3 regions of the Bacillus sp. NS1 genome follow, and region 1 is predicted to be linked to each of the others. Evidence: riboswitches for the same ligand, from Rfam matches in the RefSeq annotation. Region 1 holds a riboswitch; each other region holds the start of a gene.
The links. A riboswitch is a leader RNA that binds a small molecule or an ion and turns the genes downstream of it on or off. The one in region 1 is predicted to bind S-adenosylmethionine.
Positions count from the first base shown of each region.

Region 2: another riboswitch for S-adenosylmethionine. It lies ahead of metI (cystathionine gamma-synthase/O-acetylhomoserine thiolyase); the one in region 1 lies ahead of AC4CV5_RS15575 (2-hydroxyacid dehydrogenase).
Region 3: another riboswitch for S-adenosylmethionine. It lies ahead of mtnW (2,3-diketo-5-methylthiopentyl-1-phosphate enolase); the one in region 1 lies ahead of AC4CV5_RS15575 (2-hydroxyacid dehydrogenase).

Region 1 covers NZ_JBZAZF010000003.1:952,587-960,738, forward strand. The annotation lists gene AC4CV5_RS15570 (molybdopterin oxidoreductase family protein) at 1-677, opposite strand, end outside; SAM riboswitch class I at 825-916, shown strand; gene AC4CV5_RS15575 (2-hydroxyacid dehydrogenase) at 1,002-2,036, shown strand; gene AC4CV5_RS15580 (FGGY-family carbohydrate kinase) at 2,054-3,514, shown strand; gene AC4CV5_RS15585 (MFS transporter) at 3,609-4,853, shown strand; gene AC4CV5_RS15590 (hypothetical protein) at 4,890-5,234, shown strand; gene AC4CV5_RS15595 (GNAT family N-acetyltransferase) at 5,409-5,942, opposite strand; partial or broken gene AC4CV5_RS15600 (hypothetical protein) at 5,985-6,760, opposite strand; gene AC4CV5_RS15605 (DUF948 domain-containing protein) at 6,831-7,136, opposite strand; gene AC4CV5_RS15610 (3-ketoacyl-ACP reductase) at 7,287-8,003, shown strand; partial or broken gene AC4CV5_RS15615 (IS3 family transposase) at 8,117-8,152, shown strand, end outside.
Region 2 covers NZ_JBZAZF010000002.1:294,693-302,844, reverse strand. The annotation lists gene AC4CV5_RS07035 (putative quinol monooxygenase) at 161-442, opposite strand; gene AC4CV5_RS07030 (hypothetical protein) at 561-830, shown strand; gene AC4CV5_RS07025 (hypothetical protein) at 984-1,274, shown strand; tRNA gene AC4CV5_RS07020 (tRNA-Val) at 1,535-1,607, opposite strand; gene AC4CV5_RS07015 (DUF819 family protein) at 1,780-2,970, shown strand; gene AC4CV5_RS07010 (GNAT family N-acetyltransferase) at 3,040-3,585, shown strand; gene metC (cystathionine beta-lyase) at 3,615-4,787, opposite strand; gene metI (cystathionine gamma-synthase/O-acetylhomoserine thiolyase) at 4,780-5,901, opposite strand; SAM riboswitch class I at 5,970-6,092, opposite strand; gene AC4CV5_RS06995 (esterase family protein) at 6,260-6,982, shown strand; gene AC4CV5_RS06990 (YjcG family protein) at 7,019-7,534, shown strand; gene AC4CV5_RS06985 (GNAT family N-acetyltransferase) at 7,539-7,961, shown strand; gene AC4CV5_RS06980 (hypothetical protein) at 8,034-8,152, opposite strand, start outside.
Region 3 covers NZ_JBZAZF010000002.1:460,076-468,227, reverse strand. The annotation lists gene motB (flagellar motor protein MotB) at 1-408, shown strand, start outside; gene mhqR (MarR family transcriptional regulator MhqR) at 448-885, opposite strand; gene kinD (sporulation kinase KinD) at 1,078-2,598, shown strand; gene AC4CV5_RS07935 (hypothetical protein) at 2,625-3,056, opposite strand; gene spo0E (aspartyl-phosphate phosphatase Spo0E) at 3,143-3,400, opposite strand; gene AC4CV5_RS07925 (YkvA family protein) at 3,603-3,923, shown strand; gene mtnD (acireductone dioxygenase) at 3,963-4,499, opposite strand; gene AC4CV5_RS07915 (methylthioribulose 1-phosphate dehydratase) at 4,514-5,143, opposite strand; gene mtnX (2-hydroxy-3-keto-5-methylthiopentenyl-1-phosphate phosphatase) at 5,101-5,808, opposite strand; gene mtnW (2,3-diketo-5-methylthiopentyl-1-phosphate enolase) at 5,805-7,022, opposite strand; SAM riboswitch class I at 7,107-7,207, opposite strand; gene mtnE (methionine-glutamine aminotransferase) at 7,249-8,152, opposite strand, start outside.

The sequences.
Region 1 (8,152 bases):
CCGGGTTTTATGGGAATAAACCAATCTGCGAGACGTCCTGTCTGATTTTGATGAACATCAATGACGACAATTTTGGCACCTTGTTTTCGTGCTTTTTGGGCGATAGTAATTTGGTGCATATTTGTGCTGACTGCGTTGATTCCCCAAAAAATAAATAGTTTCGTATGAATGGTTTCCTCGGGATCGATTCCCGCACTTATACCCATCGTATATTTATAGCCCTCAGATCCCGCTTTGCTGCAAATCGTTCGTTCAAGCTGGCTTGAGCCCATGCGGTAAAAGAATCGGCGGTCCATTCCTTCAGCTGTTAATTTGCCCATATTCCCGTAAAAACTGTATGGAAGTATGCTTTCAGCGCCCTCTTCATCAATTAGCTGTTTCCAGCGTGAGGTGATGGTATCGATCGCCTCTTCCCAAGAAATCGGTTCAAATATTGCCCGGCCTTTCGCCCCTGTCCGTTTGAGGGGTGTAGTCAGCCGCTTTTCATCATAAATGCGCTCCGTCATGTTTCGGACTTTGTTGCAAATGTTTCCGGCCGTGACTGGATGATCAGGATCACCTTGGACTTTCACAATTTTTCCGTCTTTTTTATGTATTAACAATCCGCACTGATCCGGGCAGTCAAGCGAGCAAACGGATTTAAAAATGCCGTTTTGTTGTGTGGCAAAAGATTTCATGGCCCAGTTCCTCTCTCTAGTTAGATATATTGTAAGAATTATAACATTTCGGATGATAACGTCAATTCTGAAAAAAGAGATTGACATCAATCTGAGACTTCTTTATTATAAACGTATTCTTCATTCCGAAAATTACATATTCAACGTTTTCTATCCAGAGAGGTGGAGGGACTGGCCCTATGAAACCTCGGCAACATTATTGTGCCAATTCCAGCAAGCGTCAGCTTGAAAGATAGGAAAGCAAGGTTTATACCGGCGTCTGTCAGTAAACAGGGCACGCTTATACATGAATCTCTTTCCATCTTCGGAAAGAGATTTTTTTTTATGAAAAATATGATGAAAAGGATGTTTTGCACCATGACGGTTTTGGTTACAGCACCGTACAACGAAGAAGGAAGAAAAGAGCTTGAAGAATTGTTCGGCTCAGTTATTTATCATTCCTGGAAGGAACAAGGCCGGGCATACCGGGAAGATGAACTCATTCAACTACTAAAAGAATCACATGCGATAGGCTTGATTACTGAGCTTGATCAAGTAACAGACAACGTATTTGCATCTGTTTCAGGCCTTTCATTTGTGGGCGTGTGCAGAGGAATGCCCTCCAATGTGGATGTGGCTGCAGCGTCAAAAAGGGGCATACCCGTTTTCTATACACCTGGGCGGAATGCACAAGCCGTTGCTGAAATGTTTATCGGCAATGTGATTTCCTTTCTCCGCCATACCAGCACCTCTAATCAATGGCTGAAGGATGGAAAATGGGACAGCGATTACTTGCAGGCTTATGTCAAATTCAAAGGGAATGAATTAACGGGAAAAACGGTCGGCATGGTTGGGTTCGGCGCGGTAGGGCAAAGGATTGCAAAACTGTTGACAGCGTTCGGCTGTAAAATAAAGTATTACGATCCATACGTACAGGACGATCTTCCCCTATATGAAAAAGTATCTCTTAAAACGGTGTTTTCAGACAGTGATATCGTTTCTGTCCATCTGCCTCGTACCGAGGAAACACTAGGACTTATTGATCGGTCGTATTTTGATCTAATGAAAGAGAGTGCGATTTTCGTCAATACTTCGAGAGCAGTTGTGGTAAACCGTGAAGATCTTTTATCTGTATTAAAAGAACATAAAATCAGAGGAGCGATTTTAGACGTTTTTTATCATGAACCTCCAGAGGAATCAGATTACGAATTCATCTCATTGGCTAATGTTCTGGCAACACCGCATCTTGCTGGAGCAACCTTCGAAGTGGAGGATCATCACGTGACGATCTTGAACGGAGCTCTCAAAAAGTGGAAGGGTGAAAAAACTCTTAATATTCCGACATTGTATAACAAAGATGAACTAAAAACAGAGGTATAAGAAAGGAGGGTAACGCAATGAAAAAACAAAAAGGCTATCTCGTTTTTGATATCGGCACAGGGAATGCGAGAGTAGCGGTCGTGAGTGTATCGGGAAATGTTCAAACAGTTGAACGGGAGGACATCGTGTATTCAACCGATACGCTTTACCCAGACAGCCGTTATTTTTCTCCTCAGTTGCTGTGGAAGCAAGTGATGAAACTGGCAAAACGTGCACTTTCTCGTTCTCGTGATATTGACATCATTGGTTTGACATCGACGAGTCAAAGACAGGGGATTGTGCTGATCGATCAAAACGGCGACTCTTTTCTCGGGCTGCCGAACATTGATAATCGCGGCCGTGAGTGGGAGGAGTGCATACCCAATCGAGAAGAGATATACAGCCGCACAGGCCGCCTTCCGACTGCACTTTTTTCTGCGCTCAAGCTTTATGGTTTAAAACAGCGTCAGCCCTCTTTATGGCAAAAAACTGCTAGCTTTACGAGCATCAGTGATTGGGTGACATACCAGCTGAGCGGAATTTTGACATATGAACCTTCGCAGGCAACAGAAACCCTGCTGTTTGACGTAAAGCAAAACACTTGGTCAGAAGAGATGTGCGGCATATTCGGCTTTTCACCATTTATCCTTCCGCCTCTAGTAAGATCGGGAACAGCGGTTGGAACAATAACAAATGAGTATGCATCCGAATTAGGTCTTTCTATAAATGCGAAGGTGATAGCAGGGGGCGGGGATACACAGCTGGCTGTGAAAAGCACCCGCGCTGCGCTTGAGGACATTGCCATCGTATCAGGGACAACAACGCCAATAACCAAAATTACTGCTGGCCATGGCGACACAAAACATAAAGCATGGCTGAATTGCCATACAGATCAAGGACATTGGCTTGTGGAAACGAATCCGGGAATTACCGGCCTGAATTATCAAAAATTAAAACAGATTTTTTATCCCAATGAATCGTACGAAGTAATGGAGGAAGAGATTTCTGCACTTGCTAAAGAAGACAATGCATGTGTGGCGGCTCTCGGTTCTTACTTATCGGCAGAAAAGAATGCGTTAACGAAAGGCGGTTTTCTTTTTGATGCCCCGCTTTCAGCAAATTTAAAGAGAGCACATTTTGTACGCGCGGCGCTGCAAGAAATCGCATTTTCGATCAAATGGAACTTTGACATATTAACAGAGGTGACTTCGTTTGAACGTGACTATGTTTGGGTGTGCGGAGGAGGATTCCAAAGCAAAGCGCTCACTCAATATACCGCGGACCTTCTTCAGAAGAAAATCTATGTCCAAGAGGGATATCATCAGGCCTCTGTCGTTGGGGCTGCAGTCATTTGCAATGAAACCTTTCAATTGACGGAAGAGATGGCAGCAAATGTCCGGGTGATCAAACCGCAGGACTGTCAGGTCCAACTTGCTTTATATGAGGAATGGAAGCAAACACAGCGCTTTTTTTCAAGTTCAGACAAAGTGTTGATATAAGGGGGCATTTGCTGCTTTTTTGAGGAATTATCTAATTTTTGGCTTTAATGAGGTAATACGGTAATTGATGTTAGCATCTAAGGAGGAGACAGATATGTTGGATAAAATCGGAATACCAAAGCGGCTAGCTTGGGGGTTTTTAGGGGTTGTTTTGTTTATGATGGGAGACGGGCTTGAACAAGGGTGGCTCAGCCCTTTTCTGATCGAAAACGGGCTTACGGTTCAGCAATCCGCTTCAATTTTTAGTATATACGGGGTTGCACTTGCCATAGCTTCCTGGTTTTCGGGTGTATGTCTTGAAGCATTTGGCGCAAAACGGACGATGTTTATGGGGCTGTTGTTTTATGTGATCGGTACAGCTGCCTTTATCGTGTTTGGATTTGAACAGCTGAACCTTCCTGTGATGTATGTGACTTACTTCGTAAAAGGGTTAGGCTACCCGCTTTTTGCTTATTCTTTCTTGACATGGGTCATTTACAGAACACCGCAAAGCAAACTAAGCACTGCTGTCGGCTGGTTTTGGATTGCATATTGCCTGGGCATGTTTGTGTTCGGCGCTTGGTACTCAAGCTATGCGATCAAAGCGTTCGGTTATTTGAATACGCTTTGGAGCTCTATTTTCTGGGTATGTCTTGGTGCATTCTTCGCATTGTTTATCAATAAAGACCGTTTTGAAAAGAAGAAAAGAAAAAGATCAGAAACAGCCGAGGAGCTTTTAAAAGGGGTTACCATTCTTTTTACAAATCCGCGGGTGCTTACAGGCGGCATCATCAGAATCATCAACAGCATTGGTACATATGGTTTCCCAGTCTTTTTGCCGATGCACATGGCTCAGCATGGAATTTCAACCAATGTTTGGCTGCAGATATGGGGAACGATTTTTCTAGGGAACATTGTGTTCAACCTTATTTTTGGAATTGTCGGCGATAAGTTCGGCTGGAAAAATACTGTTATTTGGTTCGGGGGAGTCGGGTGCGGCATTTTCACGGTCTTATTATATTATGCACCTGTTTTCTCCGGTGGAAGTTTAGCAGTTGTCAGCGTGATCGGCTTTATTTGGGGAGGTTTGCTGGCAGGCTATGTGCCGATTGGTGCAATTGTGCCGACGGTAGCCGGAAAAGACAAAGGAGCGGCCATGTCTGTATTGAATTTGGCTGCAGGTTTATCAGCGTTTGTCGGTCCTGCGCTCGCTTGGCTGTTCATCGGTCTCATCGGTGCAGAAGGCGTTGTCTGGATCTTTGCGGTCCTTTATCTTGCGAGCGCGATCCTGACGAAATGCATTCATATACCTGAAGAAAAAGCAGTACAGGAGGAAACCTCTCCTCAATATGCATCTTAATTAGAAAGCGCCCTGTTTTAGGGTGCTTTTCATCTTTTGTCCAGTGATGTAAGGATTTCCATGCTTGCAACAGCATTCGCTATCTTTATGGCTTCTGTGATGGACCGAAACATCAGTTTGATGGCGAGCGGTATCAGTGTGGTCACTTGTGTATTGTCAGGCTGTTTTATTTCTTTTGCTCCACATCACCCATTATTGAATGCCCTTTGTGCGATACTGCCGCAAAAAGCATATATGACTTTCATTCATGGGGTAGAAATGGGGGATTCAATGTGGGAATACAAGGCTCAGGTTGTCTATATTTTGATGTGGTCGGCTTTGTTTTGTTTCCTTGGGGTGTGTATTACAAGAAGAAGGACCAATAAAGGGATTTATGAATAGGGGGGAAAAGAACATGAGATGCATAGTGGTCTATGCATCTTTTTTTGTGCGTTATATGATCATAAGAGGTGAAAATCTTGAGGGAAGTGATCAAGAATCAAGATGTAATAGCTGGTGCAGGTTATGAATCTGACATTTTAAAGGGAAGGGGGATGTACGTGCAGAGCATACCGTTCATTCTCTTGATTTTAAAATAGAATATACATTTGTATCATAAGGAATTCCATCTTGATACATGTACTGTCGTAAGACGCCTTCTTTTTGGAATCCCATTTTTATGAGCAGTCGATTTGAGGCTTCATTTTGAGTAAAAACAACTGCACCAATACGCGTCAGTCCAAGAGCAGAAAATCCGTAGGATACAACCTCTGAAAGGGCTTCCAATGCAAATCCGTTTCGCCAATGCGCCGGAATGATTTCATAACCGATCTCTGCACGCCGATGCTTTTGAGCCAAAGCATGAAAGCCAATTGTTCCGATAAGTTCTTTGGTGTCTCTTCGTTCAATTCCCCACCGTATACCGCGTTTTTCTTGATAAAGGCCGGCAAACGTTTGAACCATTGAAATAGCCTTTTCTATAGATTCCATATTTTCAAGTCCGTAATAGCGTGTCACCGCATGGTCAGAAAAACAAGCAAAAATGGCTTCTGCATCTTGATCTTTGATTTGCCTAAGTGTAAGCCGATCCGTTTCTAATACAGGAAACATTCCACCACTCCCCAAGATTGTGTTTTGTTTATCATATCTCTTTCATTTCCTCTTTTCTATAGTGAAGTCAAACCTGAGGCAGCAAAGGAACGAATTTGTCTTTCTAGTTGCTCTTTATTTTTGTTGAACTGTTTCAACCGATGGCCGTTTGCGCCTGATGGGTGGGGAAAGCCGCGAAGGCAAAAAAAATTCCTGATGCAGTGATGGCTGATCAGTGTATCACACACTGTTTCGGCTGCTTTTCCTAACGGTATGAGAAGAGCCGGTCCTGTCAATTTATTAAGCTCAGCAGGGAAGTGCCCAAAAGCATAAATGCTTAGGATAGGTGAGCGAGTGATAGCTGGCCTGTAACCGGTATAGTTTTTTTTTTGCTGAATGAAGACAGGATATTTGATAACGGAAGTTGTATGAAGCATATGCCGTAAGTCTCCAAAAAGCTGTGCGGCGCTTTGAATGCCTAAAGCCTGTGGCAGCCCGCAAAAATCCAGCATCGAGATCAGGTTATGCCTCATCGAACCGGAGAGACCTGCTGCTTTTTTCGTGTCTACTGCCATTTGCTCAACAGACCGGCCGCACCGCAGGCTTTCTGCGGCTGTTTCGTATGCTGTTTTCATCTGGGAAAAACCTGGCGTGATTCCGGCAATCACAATAGAGGCAGTCCGGTTGATATATTCATTATGAGGTGAATAGTAGATGGCAAGTTCGTTTTCTTGATGGAGACGAAATGGAGAAGCAAGCAAATCAGACCTTGTAAGAGAAGAAGGAAGAGAATGCAGTTTCTCTGCGAACTCTTTTAAGCAGCTGCGGTTTACAATCATTCGTAAGCCTCCTCAAAAAAATAATATCCCATTGTCCATTCTGATCGTAACAATGGGATATCATACATCTTTATCTGCTATTTAAATGGCCTGCCTGCCACACCTCTTTGACTGCTTGAGGAACTTCTTTTACTTCAGCTGTTGTTTGTTGAAATACGTATTTTTTCATTTGGACATCCTGCTGAATCTCCTTTTGTTTCTGCGTCAGCAGCTGGGCTTCTGTTTTTAATCCTTCGACTTGTTTTTGCATAGCTTGGGTAACAGAGGTGAGCTCCTTTAGTGCGGGATCTATTTTTTTCTTGTTTTGAATCACATTAATCCCTAAATAAATGATAGAAATTGCCAATACTGCGAGACTGATATAAACAATAACCATATGTTCACTCCTTTTCTTATGTCATTACCCTGTTTTCGCTTTTTTAATCAGAAGAAATGATGTTTGTACAGTTCGTTTGATTTGCGTATTGGATTTATTGTACTTATAATGTGATATCGTACATATGTAAACAAAGAAAGGGTGCTTCAATTGCAAAGTTTACAAAATAAAACTGCTCTTATCACAGGCGGAGGTAGAGGGATAGGCCGCGCTACAGCTCTTGCGCTTGCGAAAGAAGGCGTGAATATTGGGTTAATCGGCCGGACTGCCGCAAATGTTGAAAAAGTGGCTGAAGAAGTCAAAGCGCTTGGTGTAAAGGCAGCATTTGCCGCTGCAGATGTAAAAGATGCCGAGCAGGTTAACCAAGCTGTAGCTCTAGTGAAGGAACAGCTCGGTGATATCGATATCCTCATTAATAACGCTGGCATCAGCAAATTTGGCGGTTTCTTAGATCTGTCAGCTGATGAGTGGGAAAATATTGTACAAGTCAACCTAATGGGTGTGTATCATGTGACTCGCGCGGTGCTTCCGGAAATGATCGAGCGCAAAGCCGGTGACATCATTAATATTTCTTCTACAGCGGGGCAAAGAGGAGCTGCTGCAACTAGTGCTTACAGCGCTTCTAAATTTGCGGTTCTCGGGTTAACAGAGTCTCTTATGCAAGAAGTGAGAAAGCATAATATCAGAGTCAGCGCGTTAACGCCGAGCACTGTTGCTAGTGATATGTCTATTGAATTGAACTTGACAGACGGTAATCCTGAGAAGGTTATGCAGCCAGAGGATCTTGCTGAATACATGGTGGCACAATTGAAATTAGATCCGCGAATTTTCATCAAAACAGCGGGACTATGGTCAACAAATCCGTAAAAATGAAAAGCCTGTCTAGGGGACTGACCACATAGGATGAGACAAATAAAAACACCTTCAAGTTTGAAAACGGATGATTGTTATCCGAAATTAGACTTGGAGGTGTTTTTTCTATGGGGACAAGAGTGAGTTATTCGGTTGAAGTTAAA
Region 2 (8,152 bases), on a different contig from region 1:
TCAGCCCTTTAATTTTAAGGCCTATTGAATTGTACATCTGATGATTTCTGAATGAAAATGATGATCGTTAGCAGAGTTGGACAAAAACCTGCTAACAATTCACCACTTAATTACAAGTGGTGAATTGTTAGTTATTGAATGTCTCTTTTTAAGAAGCCTTTTAATCATTCACATTGCTTTTCATTAACCATTCTACTTCCGTTAATTCTTGTTTTTGAACATCTTTTGTGTGTTTTTTCGTGAAATGAGCTTTAACTGCTTGTTCGTTTTCCCAAATCTCCCAAAGCATTATTTTGCGTTCTGATGGTTCAAGCGGATAAGCATGAAATGTAATACACCCTTCTTCTTTGTTCGTTTCTTCCTCAAGTTTTTTAAATTCCTTCATTACCTCATTAAGGTCTTTATCACTGATGATTTTTAAGCATGCCGTTATGTAATACATCGATATTCCCCTTCTTCACACCATTTTATGGCTTTTTATTATAACATTATTATTATACGAAAACGCAAATACAGATAAGGCAGAGTTCTATTTCAAAGTGTCAGAGGTCTATTACTATATGAAAGAGACTCATTTCTCCATGAATTATGCTCAGCGTGCATACTCTATTTTTAAAGAGCAAAAAGATGCTCAGGGTAATCTTACATATGGCAAAGAAATGGTCCAATGTCAGTTTGTTATTTTTGGAAACTGTCTAGATAAAATGTGTTATGAGGATGCTTTAAAAACAGCTCAAAAGGCTTTAAATGATGCTATAAAGTTAGGGGAGCAACATTTAATTGGCTCAGCCCATTTTAATGTGGGTTTATGTTCTAATAATCTTGAATAACTTTACAATTCAGAGAAAAATTTCCAAATATCCTATAAAATTCATAGGGATCGCAAACACATTTATGAGTCTAAAGCGATTTTTAATCTAGCATATGTCAAAGCAAAGAAGAATGATGTAAAGGCTGCTTTAGAATTATACCAGGAAGGTCAGATGGTTGCTGCCAGACACATCAATCAGGAAGTAACAGAGAAATTAAAACTGGTTAAAGGTCTTTATTTACCATTCGACTTACAAACACTTAGAGAAGTGTTCAAGTTCTTCAAAGATAAAAACCTCTATGGTGATATGGAAGAATACGCTGTTGCTGTTGCTGATTTTTTGACCACCAAAGAAGATAGACATGATGCGGTCGATTTTTATCAAATGGCAATTGAAGCACGCAAACAAATTCAAAGGGGGAAACATTTAAATGAAAAAAATGTAAAATTGCAATTTGTTTAGCGCTCTTGCTTGGCATTGTTGAAGTATCTAGCGCTTCATACGCTCTTTCTGAGCAATCCACTTATAAGGTCGCAGATAGAGCAGCAACTTAATATGATATTAAGAAAAAACCCCATACTGGACTTTACAAATGGGGTTTTTATTTTATCTTCTCAACTCAATATTATTCCTGAGTTTTCATTTAAATCATATACTGCATTAATAAAACCGACAACCCCTATAAAAAGTAAAAAACCCTTGCTGCGCAAGGGTTTAAGCTATGATTCCGACTGGGCTCGAACCAGCGACCTCTACCCTGTCAAGGTAGCGCTCTCCCAGCTGAGCTACGGAATCATGATATGTATGTGTTTCTGGGTATGTTGTTATCTTTCTGACAAGTTCTATTATATAACCTCCTCCTCTATTCGTCAACTGCTTTTTTAGAAAAACTTTTTTTCGGACTTGCTGTTCTGTTCCTCGGCTATTATAATATGTCTTAATTTTCTAATAATAGGGGTGATGGGGTTTGCATTCTTTGATTTCTTCGGATGATGTTTGGGTATTATGGGGGTTTATTGCGGTGTGGGCGGCAGTGAGCATCGGGCTGGAGCAGCGCTTTAAGTGGGCGTCCGCTGTGTCTGGCGCTATTATCGCGCTTTTAGGTGCAATGGTGTTTACAAATATAGGGGTGCTTCCTGTTGAATCGCCTGTATACGATACCGTTTGGGCTTATGTGGTGCCCTTGGCGATTCCCCTTTTGCTGTTTCAAATCAATGTGCGGCAGATTTTTAAGGAAAGCAAGCGTTTGTTGTTTATTTTTCTGATTAGCTCCGCCGGAACAGTGCTTGGGAGCGTCCTCGCTTTTTTTCTTTTCAAACAGCATATTCCTTATCTAGATAAAATCGGCGGAATGATCAGCGCCTCTTATATCGGCGGCGGAGTTAACTTTGCGGCGATGGCAGCAAAATTCGAGACACCGGGAGAGTATGTATCGGCTACTGTTGTGGCTGATAATTTTATGATGGCGCTTTTGTTTTTTATCTTAATCAGCATTCCTGCAGTTAAATGGTTTCAACGGCATTATGCTATGCCGTTTGAAGAAAAAGTGAAAGCAGCTGGAAATAGGGGAAACAGTGCAGAAAGCTATTGGAAACGGAAGGAAATTTCCTTAAAGGATATCGCTTTTAATGTAGGTGCTGCTTTTGCGCTTGTTGCGGTTAGTGTGAATATTTCCGGTTATTTCAAAAGCATTTTTTCTCACCCTCTATTGGCCGGAACGCTTGGCGATCAATATCTGATGCTTACGTCTTTAACTGTTCTTATCATTTTTCTATTCCCGCGTTTTTTTGAAAGGCTTAATGGATCTCAGGAGCTTGGAACCTTTTTGATTTATTTGTTTTTTGTGGTGATAGGCATTCCTGCAGATCTGCGCTTAATCGTCACCAATGCGCCTCTTATTCTCTTATTTGTTTTGATTATTGCAATCAGCAATTTAGCTGTTTCCTTAGCGGTCGGAAAATTGTTCCGCGTACGGCTTGAAGAAATTCTGCTCGCTGTCAACGCTGCTGTCGGGGGGCCTACGACCGCGGCTGCGATGGCAATTGCCAAGGGATGGCGGGAGCTTGTCGCCCCGATCATGCTTGTCGGTACGCTCGGCTACTTAATTGGAAACTATGTCGGCACCTTTATGGGAAACTGGTTTTCTTCTTTCTTATAAAAAGGATTTTTACACGTTCCTCAGAATAATGTAAGAGGAATGCTGACATGAGAACGGAGAGATCATTGTATGTTAAAAGGAAAAAACATCTATATAAGACCTTTAGAAGTAAAGGATGCGGAACAAAATCTGCGGCTGCAAAGCGAAAACCGGGATTTTTTTGAACAGTTTTCCATGATACGCGCAGACGATTATTATACGGTTGAGGGGCAAAGAAAAAGGATAGCAGAGTATCAGCAAAGACTGGAGAGTGATGAAGAGTATCATTTTGGCATTTTTTCAACCTCGGACGATACATTAATCGGCACGGTTTCGCTCTTTCAAATCATCCGCGGAGCGCTGCAAGCTGGGTTTATCGGGTATTTTTTAGACAAAGCCCATAATGGAAAGGGCCTTATGACAGAGGCGGTCAGATTGATTGTTGATTTTGCGTTTCACGAATTGAAACTGCACCGTATTGAAGCCGGTGTGATGCCCCGCAATCTCGGGTCCATGCGTGTATTGGAAAAAGCGGGATTTCATAAAGAGGGCATCGCCCGCAAAAATGTGAAAATCAACGGCGTTTGGGAGGATCATCAAGTCCTCGCGATTCTGAATCCTGATGATGAACAATAAAAGAAGCCGGGCCATCCCCGGCTTCTTTTTTAACGAACCGCCACTGGCGCAATTTCTTTCAGCGCTTGTTCGAAATCACGTTCTAAATCGTCTGCATGTTCGACTCCCACGCTAAGACGGAGCAGGCCGTCTGTGATACCGCGTTTTTCACGCTCTTCCTTGGGCATTGCCGCGTGAGACATCGTTGCCGGATAGGACAAAATCGATTCCACAGCGCCAAGGCTGACAGCGAAGACTGGAAGTGATACATTCTCTACTAATTTCTTAACAGCCTCTTTGCTTTCAAGCTCAAAAGACAGCACGGCGCCCGCTCCCGTTGACTGGCTTTTATGGGTTTCAGCGCCCGGATGATCAGCCAGCCCCGGATAATACACGCGTTTCACCGCCGGATGCTTCTGAAAAAACTCCGCAAGCCGCTGCGCTGTTTGGCTCGCTTTTTCTAAACGGACCTGCAATGTTTTTAATCCGCGCAGCACAAGCCAGCAATCTTGCACGCCAAGAACAGCACCGAACGCGTTTTGCAGCTTATACAGCTGTTTCCCAAGCTCTTCATCCTTGACAGCAGCCAGGCCTGACAGCACATCGCTGTGTCCGCTCAGGAATTTTGTTGCGCTGTGAAGCACAATATCCACGCCGAGATCAAGCGGACGCTGCAGAGCAGGAGTCATGAATGTATTGTCCAGAAAGGTCAAACAGCCGTTTTCCTTTGCAAGCTGAACAACCGCTTTAATATCAGTAATCCCAAGTGTCGGATTTGACGGTGTCTCCATATAAATGACCTTTGTATTTGGCTTGATATTCCGCGCCACTTCGTTACTATCCGTCATATCAACAAACGTATGCTCAATGCCAAACCTGGTCAACACCTCTGTCACCATGCGGAAGGTTCCGCCGTATACATCTTCTGTCACAAGAACGTGATCGCCCTGTGACAAAAGTAAAAATGCTGTTGAGATCGCAGCCATGCCTGAACTGAAAGCAAATCCTCTTGTTCCACCTTCCAGTGCGGCAATTGTTTCTTCGAGAGCTGTTCTTGTCGGCGTTCCTGAGCGGCTGTAATCGTATGCGCCAAACTCTTCAAATGAAGATTGGTGAAAAGTCGATGCGTGCTGGATCGGTACACTAACCGCTCCGGTTGCGCCGTCTGTTTTAAATGGATTGTGCACGAGCTGGGTTTCCAGCGTCCAATTGTGATTATTCAAAAGAAACAGCTCCCTCTTTGACCTGACATAGTGCCTGTTTTAGGTCCTCTTTTAAATCTTCCGCATGTTCAATTCCGACCGAAAAACGCAGCAAACGATTGCAGACCCCGTTTGCGATGCGGATCTCTTCAGGAATATCCATGTGCGTCTGTGTGGCAGGGTATGTAATAAAACTTTCCACCCCGCCGAGGCTTTCTGCAAAACAAATGGTCTTCAGCGCTTTTAAAAATGGGTTGACCCACTCTTCTTTTTGCAGACGGAAGGACAGCATGCCGCCTTTTCCGGGATACAGTACATCGGCAATTTCATCCTGCTCTTCTAAAAACGCCGCAAGCTCCTGCGCGTTTTCCTGATGCTGGCGCATTCTGAGGCTCAGTGTCTTCATTCCTCTCATCAGAAGCCACGAATCGAATGGAGGCAGGACGGCGCCGATCGCATTTTGATGTTGAAACATTTCCTCACCAAGCTGCTCATCCTTTACAACGACAAGTCCAGCAAGCAAGTCGTTATGCCCGCCTAAATACTTGGTTGCACTGTGAATCACAATGTCGGCTCCCAGCCCAAGCGGACGCTGCAAGACCGGGGTATAAAATGTATTATCAACGATCAGCAGAAGACCGTGCTCTTTTGTTATCCGGGCGATCTTTTCAATGTCCGCCTCCTGCATGAGCGGATTTGTCGGTGTTTCCACAAACACCGCTTTTGTGTTCGGCGTAATCTTAGAGCGTAAACAGTCCTCATCGCTGAAATCATCATATTGAAAGGTTAATCCGTATTTTTTCCATTCATTTTCAAACAGACGGTACGTGCCGCCATATAGATCCGATGAAACGATCAGTTCGTCTCCGCTTTTAAATAGAGCCATAATCGTTTGGATGGCTGCCATTCCCGAACTGAAGGCAAGCCCCCTCGCTCCATTTTCTAAGCTGGCGATCGCATCCTCAACAAGCTGGCGTGTCGGATTCTTTGTGCGGACATAATCAAATCCCGTTGATTCTCCGATCCCTCTGTGGCGGTATGCTGTTGATAAATAAATAGGAGGACTCACTGTTCCCGTTACTTCGTCGCTTCGGTTCCCGATTTGGGCTAATTTCGTTTCAACGTGCTGTGACATATAGCTGACACCTTCCCTTTTCATAATAAAAAACCCCTTCTTCATAAGAAGAAGGGGTTTAACGCTTCTTCTTATCTTCCAAGCATAAAAAACGCTTGCTGGATTTAGCACCTTGGCGTTTTGCACATATGCAAAACAAGCCGGTTGCTGAGGTTTCTAAGGGCCAGTCCCTCCACCTCTCACGATAAGAAATATCGATTTCAATTTTCTGATTGTTTTATATTAGCGCAATTTGCAGTTTATTTCAACACTTTTTTCTTCGAGTTCCGAACTGTTTAAAGAGAGAAATTTCTAATAATTCATGGTACAATAATGAAAAACAGCAAGAAAGTCTAGTGATGTCCTGGAGGAATGTATTATGGCACCGAAAAACGGCACAGTGCAAGAAAAGAAATTCTTTTCAAAAGAGCTTAACGAAGAAATGACTTTGCTCGTTTATCTGCCGTCCAACTACTCCCCGCTTTATAAATACCATGTCATTATCGCGCAGGACGGCCACGATTATTTCAGGCTGGGGAGAATTGGCAGACAGGTCGAAGAATTGCTGTCCAAACGAGAAATAGACAGGAGCATTATTATCGGTGTTCCTTATAAGGATGTAAAAGAGCGCCGAAATACCTATCATCCGGAAGGCTCAAAATTTTCAGCGTATAAACGGTTCATCGCCCATGAGCTCGTTCCGTTTGCGGATGGCGAGTACCCTACCTATCAGGTTGGCTATGGGCGAACGCTGATAGGGGACTCTCTCGGAGCGACCATATCGCTTATGACAGCGCTTGATTATCCGAATATGTTCGGTAACATCATCATGCAGTCTCCCTATGTAGACAAACATGTATTGGAAGCCGTGAAACAGTCGGACGATATCAAACACCTCTCTATTTATCACCAGATCGGAACAAAAGAAACTGAGGTCCACACGACAGACGGAAACATTCTGGACTTTACAGAACCGAATCAGGAGCTGAAACAGCTGCTGGAGGAGAAGCTTTCCGATTATGTTTTTGAACCATTTGACGGAGATCACAAATGGACATATTGGCAGCCGCTCATCACGCCGGCGCTGAAAAAAATGCTTTGACACTCTATCATACTTTATTTCCAGGAGGGACATAATATGAAATACGGAATCGTTTTATTTCCATCAAAAAAACTCCAAGACCTTGCGAACTCTTACAGAAAGCGCTATGACCCAAGCTATTCCCTAATCCCGCCCCATTTGACGCTGAGAGCATCGTTTGAATGTGCAGAGGAGAAAGCGGATCAGCTTGTATCCCACCTGAGAAACATCGCAAAGGAGTCCCATCCAGTGGTTCTCAAAATGACAAAATACAGCTCATTTTCGCCTGTCAATAATGTCATTTACATCAAAGCAGAGCCGACGGAAGAATTAAAAACACTCAATGAAAAGTTATACACCGGTGTACTGGCTGGTGAACAGGAATATAATTTCGTTCCGCACGTGACGGTCGGCCAAAATCTTTCCGACGATGAGCATTCAGATGTGCTGGGACAATTAAAAATGCAGGAAGTGTCGCATGAAGAAATCATTGACCGTTTCCACTTGCTTTACCAGCTGGAAAACGGATCGTGGACAGTATATGAAACCTTCTTGTTAGGCGGAGGAGAATAATCGTTTGGAAGCAGTCATCGCAAAAAATGAAGAACAAATGAAAGATGCATTTTATGTAAGAGAAGAAGTCTTTGTCAAAGAACAAAACGTGCCTGCTGAAGAAGAAATTGACGAACTTGAAAATGAGTCGGAGCATATCGTCGTGTATGACGGCGAAAAGCCTGTCGGCGCCGGAAGATGGCGTATGAAGGACGGCTACGGCAAGTTAGAGCGGATCTGTGTATTAAAAAGCCACCGCTCCTCCGGTGTCGGCGGCATCATTATGAAGGCACTCGAAAAAACGGCGACAGACGGCGGCGCTTCGGGTTTCATTTTAAACGCGCAAACGCAGGCTGTGCCGTTTTACAAGAAACACGGGTATCGCGTGCTTTCTGAAAAAGAATTTCTCGATGCCGGCATTCCCCACTTACAAATGATTAAGGACTAACAGCATCCGGGTCTATAGAGACCCGGATTTTTTCCGCACATAAAAAACCGTTCTCTGGAAGTGAACGGTTTTTTATACATATCGATTAATATAAGTGCCCATTCCTTTTTCTCGCAATCTCTTATAAAGAGAGCGCTTACGTTTCGCCTCGTTAACTTTTCTTTCAGCGGCCGTTTGATTCTCCTGCTGCT
Region 3 (8,152 bases), on a different contig from region 1:
GAAACGAAGATGACTAGTGAAGGCCTTCTGATTACAATCAAAGACAGCATTTTCTTTGATTCTGGAAAAGCGACCATCCGTAAGCAAGATATTCCGCTTGCAAAAGAGATTTCAAATCTTCTTGTGATTAACCCGCCGAGAAATATCATCATCAGCGGGCATACTGATAATATGCCAATTAAAAATTCAGAATTTCAATCAAACTGGCATTTAAGTGTGATGAGAGCCGTCAACTTTATGGGGCTTCTGATTGAAAACCCTAAGCTTGATGCAAAAGTGTTCAGCGCCAAGGGCTATGGTGAGTATAAACCGGTGGCATCCAACAAAACGGCGGAAGGCCGAAGCAAGAACCGGCGCGTTGAAGTACTCATCTTGCCGAGAGGCGCAGCGGAAACAAATGAAAAATAGAAAAAAAGGAAGCCTTGTGACATATCAGGCTTCCTTTTTTTACTTATTATGAAACTGTTTTGCGTTTAATCCTACTCTTTTTAACATTTCCGTGCACATCTCTACCTCTTCTTCGCTTAATACGCTGATCATTTCATCAATTTCAGCAGCATGATCGGGGAAAATATCGTTCAAAAGACCGATGCCTTTTTCAGTGATTTGTGCAAATGTCACTCGTCTGTCTGTAGGAGACGCTTTCCGAATGAGGAGTTCTTTTTGCTCCAGCTTATCTACAACGTATGTGATGCTCCCGCTAGCCAAGAGAATTTTATCTCCTATTTGCTGCAGCGGCTGATCACCTTTATGGTACAACAGCTCTAGCACAGCAAATTCAGTCGGATTCAGTCCATGCTTATGAATATGCTTATTCATATGATCGTTAATAGACCGATACGCGCGCGACAGCACGATAAATAACTTCAGTGATTTTTCTGTCATGTCTCAATCATCCTTTTAGAAACCGTTACAGAGAAACATTAATAAACAAAGACCAAAATGTCAATAAAAATCTTTCCAATATTTCTCTTCTTTTTTATATGATAAGCAGCACAACATCTTTTTCTAATTTTTTTGGTTATTTTTTCTTATTAAAGATGAAGAAACAATGATATAATACCTCTAATCAGGTGTATGTTGGAGCGATGCAAATTGAAAATACTAAAAGGCGCCTGCGGGAGAGTCAAACTTTATATAATACTGGTCGTTATTCCGGCAATCGTCATCAGCTTTTTCGTATATGAAAAAGAAAAAGATACAATAGCTGCAGAACATAAGCAAGAAGCGAGTGTAATGCTGAACCTTCACCGCAACAAAATCAATTATTTAATCGGAGAAACAAAGGCGAGAATGACCTCCTTGTCCATCGCCATCGACAGACCGGTTGATATAAAGAAAATGCAGTCGATTTTGGAAAAAACCTTTGATTCAGAGCCAAGATTTTCCGGTCTCTATTTTCTAAATGCCAAAGGAGACGTCACCGCAAGCACAACAGAATTAAAAACGAAAGTAAACCTGGCCGACAGATCTTTTTTTACAAAAGCGAAGGAAACAAAAAAGACAGTCATTTCAGATAGTTACTCGAGCAGAATTACAGGCCAGCCGATTTTTACAATTTGTGTCCCTGTTTTGGACTCAAAACGAAATGTGACAGAATATCTTGTCGCAGCTATTCAAATTGATTATTTGAAAAATCTCATTAACTTACTTAGCCCTGATGTTTATATTGAAGTTGTGAACCAAGACGGAAAAATGATTTTTACGAGCGGACAGGCCTCTCATGCAAAAGATCAGAAACCTGTCAGCGGTTATCTGGATGAAATCAGCTGGAATATGAAAGTATATCCGAACCCGGTTACAATAGAAGAACTGACGAAAAGCCTTGTGCTTCCGCTTTCATGTAGTATTGTTCTGCTGAATATCCTTTTTATTCTCGTGCTGTATTATTTGCTGAAGCGGCAGACACAACTGGAGCGCTCAGAAAATGAGGCGCAAAAATTAGAACTGATCGGAACGCTTGCTGCCAGTACAGCCCATGAAATCCGCAACCCGCTCACCGGCATAAGCGGCTTTATTCAGCTGTTGCAAAAGAAATATAAAGGTGAAGAAGATCAGCTTTACTTCTCCATTATCGAACAGGAGATAAAGCGCATTAATCAAATTGTGAGTGAGTTTCTCGTTCTAGGCAAGCCGACAGCTGAAAAATGGGAGCTGAACTCGCTTCAGGATATTATCGGTGAAATTATGCCGATTATCTATTCTGAGGGCAACCTATACAATGTTGAAGTCGAACTACAGTATTCAACCGAGCAGCCCTTACTCGTAAAATGTACCAAAGATCATATTAAACAAGTGATTTTAAATGTAGCAAAAAATGGCCTCGAGTCAATGCCTGAAGGAGGCAAACTGACGATCTCCGTGGGAGCTTTGGATAAAAAGGCTATTATCAAAGTTGTGGATAACGGTGAAGGGATTTCTCAGGAAATGCTGGATCATATCTTCCTTCCCTTTGTTACTTCTAAAGAAAAAGGAACCGGTCTCGGCCTTGTCGTATGTAAACGGATCGTTCTGATGTACGGTGGCTCCATTCATATCGAAAGTGAAGTGCGAAGAGGCACAGAGGTGACGATCACTCTCCCTGTATCCGCTTCATAGCCCCCCTGACATGTCAGGAGGGTTTTTTATCTTCGTGACCGGGGAATGCCGTTCGACTTGCTTGCTGTTCTGCCAGAAAACAGTATTTTGATGAAGCGGAACAGCAATTTTAGAAGCAAGGAAAACAAAAAGAATACCAAAAAACCCTTTAAACCTTCCGTTGCATCTAAAAACTCCATATTCCCTCTCCCCGTCACTTTTTGCTGAATTTCAATCGCAAAAACGATAACAATGATCACTGTAATGGTATAGATAAAGGACAAGGCTGTCATGCTCCATTTAGAAAGCCATGTAAATACAGCGTGAGTGACGCCGAAAAAGATTATGCCAAAAATGCCAATCACCCAAAAATGCATTTCCTTGTCAGTTAAATGAATGCCAAACATTCCGCATAACGAAATAAAAGCATCATGAAATTGATTGACCATTTCAGTAATGAGAATCGCCAGTTCTTTCATCAGTTCCCTCTTTCATATGAATTTTTCCAGAAAAAAAGAGCGCTTCTGAAAAGCCTCTCTCTTTATATATGCATTTGATAGCGCCGCTATTTATTTGCATCATATGCTGGCATAACGTCTCTGCGGGGCCACAAGCCTAATTTCTTTACAAGGCCTTGAATCCCTTGAGAATGTTCGTTTTCTTGCATGAGCTGGTGATATTCATTTATTAAACAATCCAGCTCCTGACTGTGTCTGATCGTGTCATGCCCTGTAAATCCCTGCTTTCTAGCGGCATCTATCATTAACTTTCTTTTTTCATCAATAGACACCAACAATCTTTCTTGTTCAGAAGAACCGCCCATTCACTTCACCCCTCGCCGCTAAGAAATAGGAAACAAGTTTGATTGGGTTATTGTGCATTATTACAGATTATACTTTATTTGTAAACATATTTTCATTAAATAAGTTATTTTTTCAGGTATAATAGATATATTGATAGGATTAGAAGAACAATACCCAGGTGAAGAATATCTTAAACACGCCGCCAGGCAGGAGGTATGCCCAATGAAGAAAAAGAAAGCAATAATGCTCGGAGCGGCAGGCGGAAAAGCGATTTTAAAAAGGAAAAACCGAAAAAAATACATTCAGCACATTACTGTTTTTTCACAAATGATTCGGGATTGGAGAAACGGCAATTATCCCCGTTCACAGGTAAAAACGCTTTTTCTTCTAACTGCTGCCATCTTATATATCGCCATGCCACTCGATATCATTCCAGACGTTATCCTCGGTCTAGGGATCATTGATGATGCAGCTGTATTAGGTTTGATTTGGACGCTGATTAAAAAAGAAATGTCACAATATGAAAAGTGGCGTTTGCAATAAATATAAAAAGCCCCGTTCGATGAACGGGGCTTTTCCTGCTTACTGATTCACGCTGTCTTTTTCATAAATCGGAACCCAGCCTTCAGTTGTGACAAAGATTCTCACCGCGACAACTTTGCGGTCCTCCTGAAGTGTGAAGTAATGGCGAATATTTTCAGGCACGGAGATTAAATCTCCAGGGTTTAAACGGACATCAAAAAACGTGCCGTCCTTGCCCTGAATGACAAAAATGCCGTGTCCGCTAACGATAAAACGAACCTCATCGTCTGTATGGTGATGCTCTCTTTTAAAATTCTCAAGCAGTTCATCAAGTTTCGGATTGCTGTCTGACAATGAAATAACATCCTGTGCTTTGTAGCCGCGGCGGGCTGAGATATCTTTAATTTCAGTTTCAAAGGTATCAAGGATTTGCTGTTTTTCTTCTTCTGTCAGATCATATTTCTCTGAAAGCTGTTCCGGTAACTTCGCAATATCCCATTGCTCATAAATAACCTCTTGACTGTCCAGAAAGCTTGCTACTTCCTCTTGATTTTCAATCGTTGTATTTGCCTCATCATGAATTCGAATTGTTGCCATTTCAGTTCCTCCTTTTATTTAACCAGCTGGTGCTGGAGTGTTTTCAATTTCAAATGGTAGCTGAACAAAAATTCATATGCTTCAAGGACTCTTTTTGCTTCAAACGCTGTTCTGCCCCAAGCTGTAATACCGTGATTTCGGATCAGAACAGCTCCTGAATCATCTGAAATCTCTTCCGCAAACAGAGCCGCGAGCGTCGGAATATGAGCCGGGTTTTCAATGATCGGAATGGTCACTTCTGCATCCTCTTCCCACAGGCCGAGCGCTTTTATTATTTCCTGGCCTCTGAACGTGATTTTCTTTTGGTCTCCGTATAGCTCTGAGATTACATTATTGTTTACTGTATGGACGTGCAGGCAGCATCCGGCATTGGTTTTATTGTACAAATGTGTGTGCAAAAGCGTTTCCGCTGACGGTTTTAGAGAATGCCCGCTTTCGGCAGGTTCTCCGTTTTGATCCACCAGCAGAAAATCTTCATCCGTTTCTTTGCGTTTATCTTTTCCGCTTGCAGTGACGAGAAATGTTAAAGGCTCATCAGAAACTTTAATAGACAGATTGCCGCTAGTCGCCGGAAACCAATCTCTTTCTGCCAATTCCCGTTTTACTTCAGCGAGTTCTCTCCAGCGTTCTTGTTTTGCAGCCATTCCTGTACCTCCGTTACATTCTCGATATCTTTTCTTATCTCATAAAAATCTTGATACGGGAGATGATTCAGGTTCCGCTCCCGGCATTCGTTTAATAAATAATCTCTTGCAAAGCAAAGGTCTGATAGCTTTGCCGCCTCCACATCTGTAACCGAGTCACCGATCATGATGATATATTGGTTTGGCTCAGAAAGTTCATGTATCACCGACGGCTTGCAGCACCCGCATTGATTGCTACAAGTCCCTTTACAGGAATGAGGCCAATCAATATGAATATAGTCACTGTCAAATGACGCATGGTTGCAATAAATACGATCTTTTTCCACAATGCCTTCAAGCAAAGGATATACAAAAAAGTCCATTCCTCCGCTTACGATATAAAACGGCAGCTCATGCTCATTGATAAACGCTACAAATTCCCGAAAGCCTTCCCTGATTTTTGCATCTTCCAATACAAATCTTGTAATCTCTTCTTTTAAACTGCTGGGCAGAAGGCCGAACATCCGCCCGACACCTTCTTTGATTGACAGCGTTTTGGAAAGGACGCCGTCTTTTAATGCCGTCCACTCCGGCGGAGCGAATGTTTTCATGATGCTTATAATGTTGTCGTTCATCGTGATGGTTCCGTCAAAATCACAAATAATTAAAGGCTTTCGAGTCGTCATACGGCTTCAACCTTTCCCCATTTATCAAGCGCGAGCTTCAGATTCTTGCATTGTTCGGCTTTTTCATCAATCGGCTGGGCTTCTAAGACAGCATCAATTATGGCTCTGAACGCTTTGCCCCCGCCTTGGGCGCCGTTTGGATGTCCGTGTACGCCTCCCCCGGCGTTAATAATATGATCTATACCGAAATCCCGCATTAAAAGCGGAACCATGCCAGGATGAATGCCTGCTGACGGAACGGCAAATGTTTGGTTAAAGGCATCCTCTCTCACACATTCTTCATGAATCGCCAGCGCATCTTCTTTTGGAAGCGCAACCGAACCGTATGGAGATGGGAAGAGACTAAAGTCAGCACCGCAATACCGGTTTAATTTTCCGAGCAAAAGAGCGTGAGAAAAGCCGTAGAACGGAGAAGACGTAAACGCCCCGCTGACCGCTGGATGTGCCATAATCGGGATTGCGATTTCGGGATCTTCCGCTAGGCTTTGCATGACGTCCAAGCCGTAAGCAAAGACATTAAACAAAAGTGCATCCGCCCCCAATTCGGCAGCGCGTCTCGCTTTGTCTTTCAGATCCGCCGTGCGTCCAGTCAAATTGACCGCATACAGCGTTTTATGTCCGGTTTGCTCATACGTTTCTTTCAATATTTGCTTTCCTTCTGTAATTCTTGTTTCAAAAGGCGCCAGCCCTGTCTCAAAGAAAATTTCATCGTCCTTAATCAAATCAACTCCGCCAAGCGCCTGCTGTCTGAGCTGTTCTTTAATATCACTCAGGTCCCTTCCGATGACCCCTTTAAATATGCTCATTAACAGCGGTCTCTCAAACTCTCCCAGCAGTTTCCGAATGCCGTATACGCCAAACTTCGGTCCCGGCAGTGTGCGCTTAAATGCCTCAGAGAAGTGAAGATCGAGTAATTTAATTTTTCCGTCCAGCGACAGCTTGCCAAACACTGTTGTCAGTAAAGCCGGAATATCCCGAGAGAAATTGATTTCAGGATAGGCGATTGTGATCACCGCTTGTTTTCCTGATGCAGGAGTTCCCTCTCTTTCCTCGACCTTTATCACCCGTCCCTTGTGCTTTTGCATTTGCTCCTGTTTCACTAGAGGCAGATCTGTCCATGAGCCTACTGTCAATCCTGTTGCGATTTGTTCTGCTTTTTTCTCTGTATCGGCTCCCGGTTCGGTCAGGAGATATGTTGCTATTAACTCACTCATGCCTGAGCTCCTTTCATTTACATCCATATAAAAAAACCTCTTCAAACAGCAATCGCGTCTAAAGAGGTTTCGTTTCTCGTCCGAATCTTATCTCTCAGCCGCCAGCTGCAAGAATTAGCACCGTGCTTTATAAGTCGGTTGCCGGGCTTCATCGGGCTCGTCCCTCTGCCTGCTCTTGATAAGAAAATATAGATTTTATAAATTATTTTGAATTATCCCACCGTTATCAAATCTTGTCAATGCTTTTTTGGGTAAACAGGTTCAGTTTCCCAATTCGATAAGCGGCTTCTTTGAGACTTTCTTCACTTGTCAGCAGTCCGACTCTGACGTAGCCCTCGCCATATTCTCCGAAGCCGTTTCCAGCCGCAACCGCCACATTTGCTTTTTCCAGCAAAAGGTCTGAGAACTGCTCGGAAGTATAGCCTTCAGGCACAGGCAGCCATGCAAAAAATGAACCTGCCGGAGCTGTCACATCCCAGCCGATTTCCCGGCATGCAGCGATCCAAGCGTTTCGCCTGCTCTCATATCGGGCATTTTGCTCCGCCACACACGTCTGATCAGCTAGCAGTGCCGCTGCTGCAGCCTCCTGAGTCGCTCTGAAAAGACTGACAAACATGTGGTCTTGATAAAGATTGATTGCTTCAATGACCGAAGCGTTTCCGACGGCAAAGCCGACCCGCCACCCTGCCATGTTATACGTTTTTGACAGCGTGTAAATTTCAATTCCGATATCCTTCGCACCTTCAGTCTGCAAAAAGCTTAACGGTTTGCAGCCGTCAAACCCTACAGCGCCATAAGCAAAATCGTGAACGACACAGATCCCGTTTTCTTTCGCAAAACTGACCGTTTCTTCAAAAAATTCAGATGTAGCAATAGCTCCAGTCGGATTATTCGGATAATTTAAATACATCAATTTCGCCTGTTCTCTCACTTCGGCGGCGATGCTGCTGTAATCAGGAAGAAACGCCCTGTCCTTTACGAGCGGCATCATTTCCATTTTCGCTTTCGCGAGTGTGACACCTGACCAGTAATCAGGATAGCCCGGATCAGGAACTAAAATCGTATCTCCGGGATTCAACAGGCATTGCGGGAGCTCGACCAGACCGGCTTTCCCGCCGAATAATATAGCG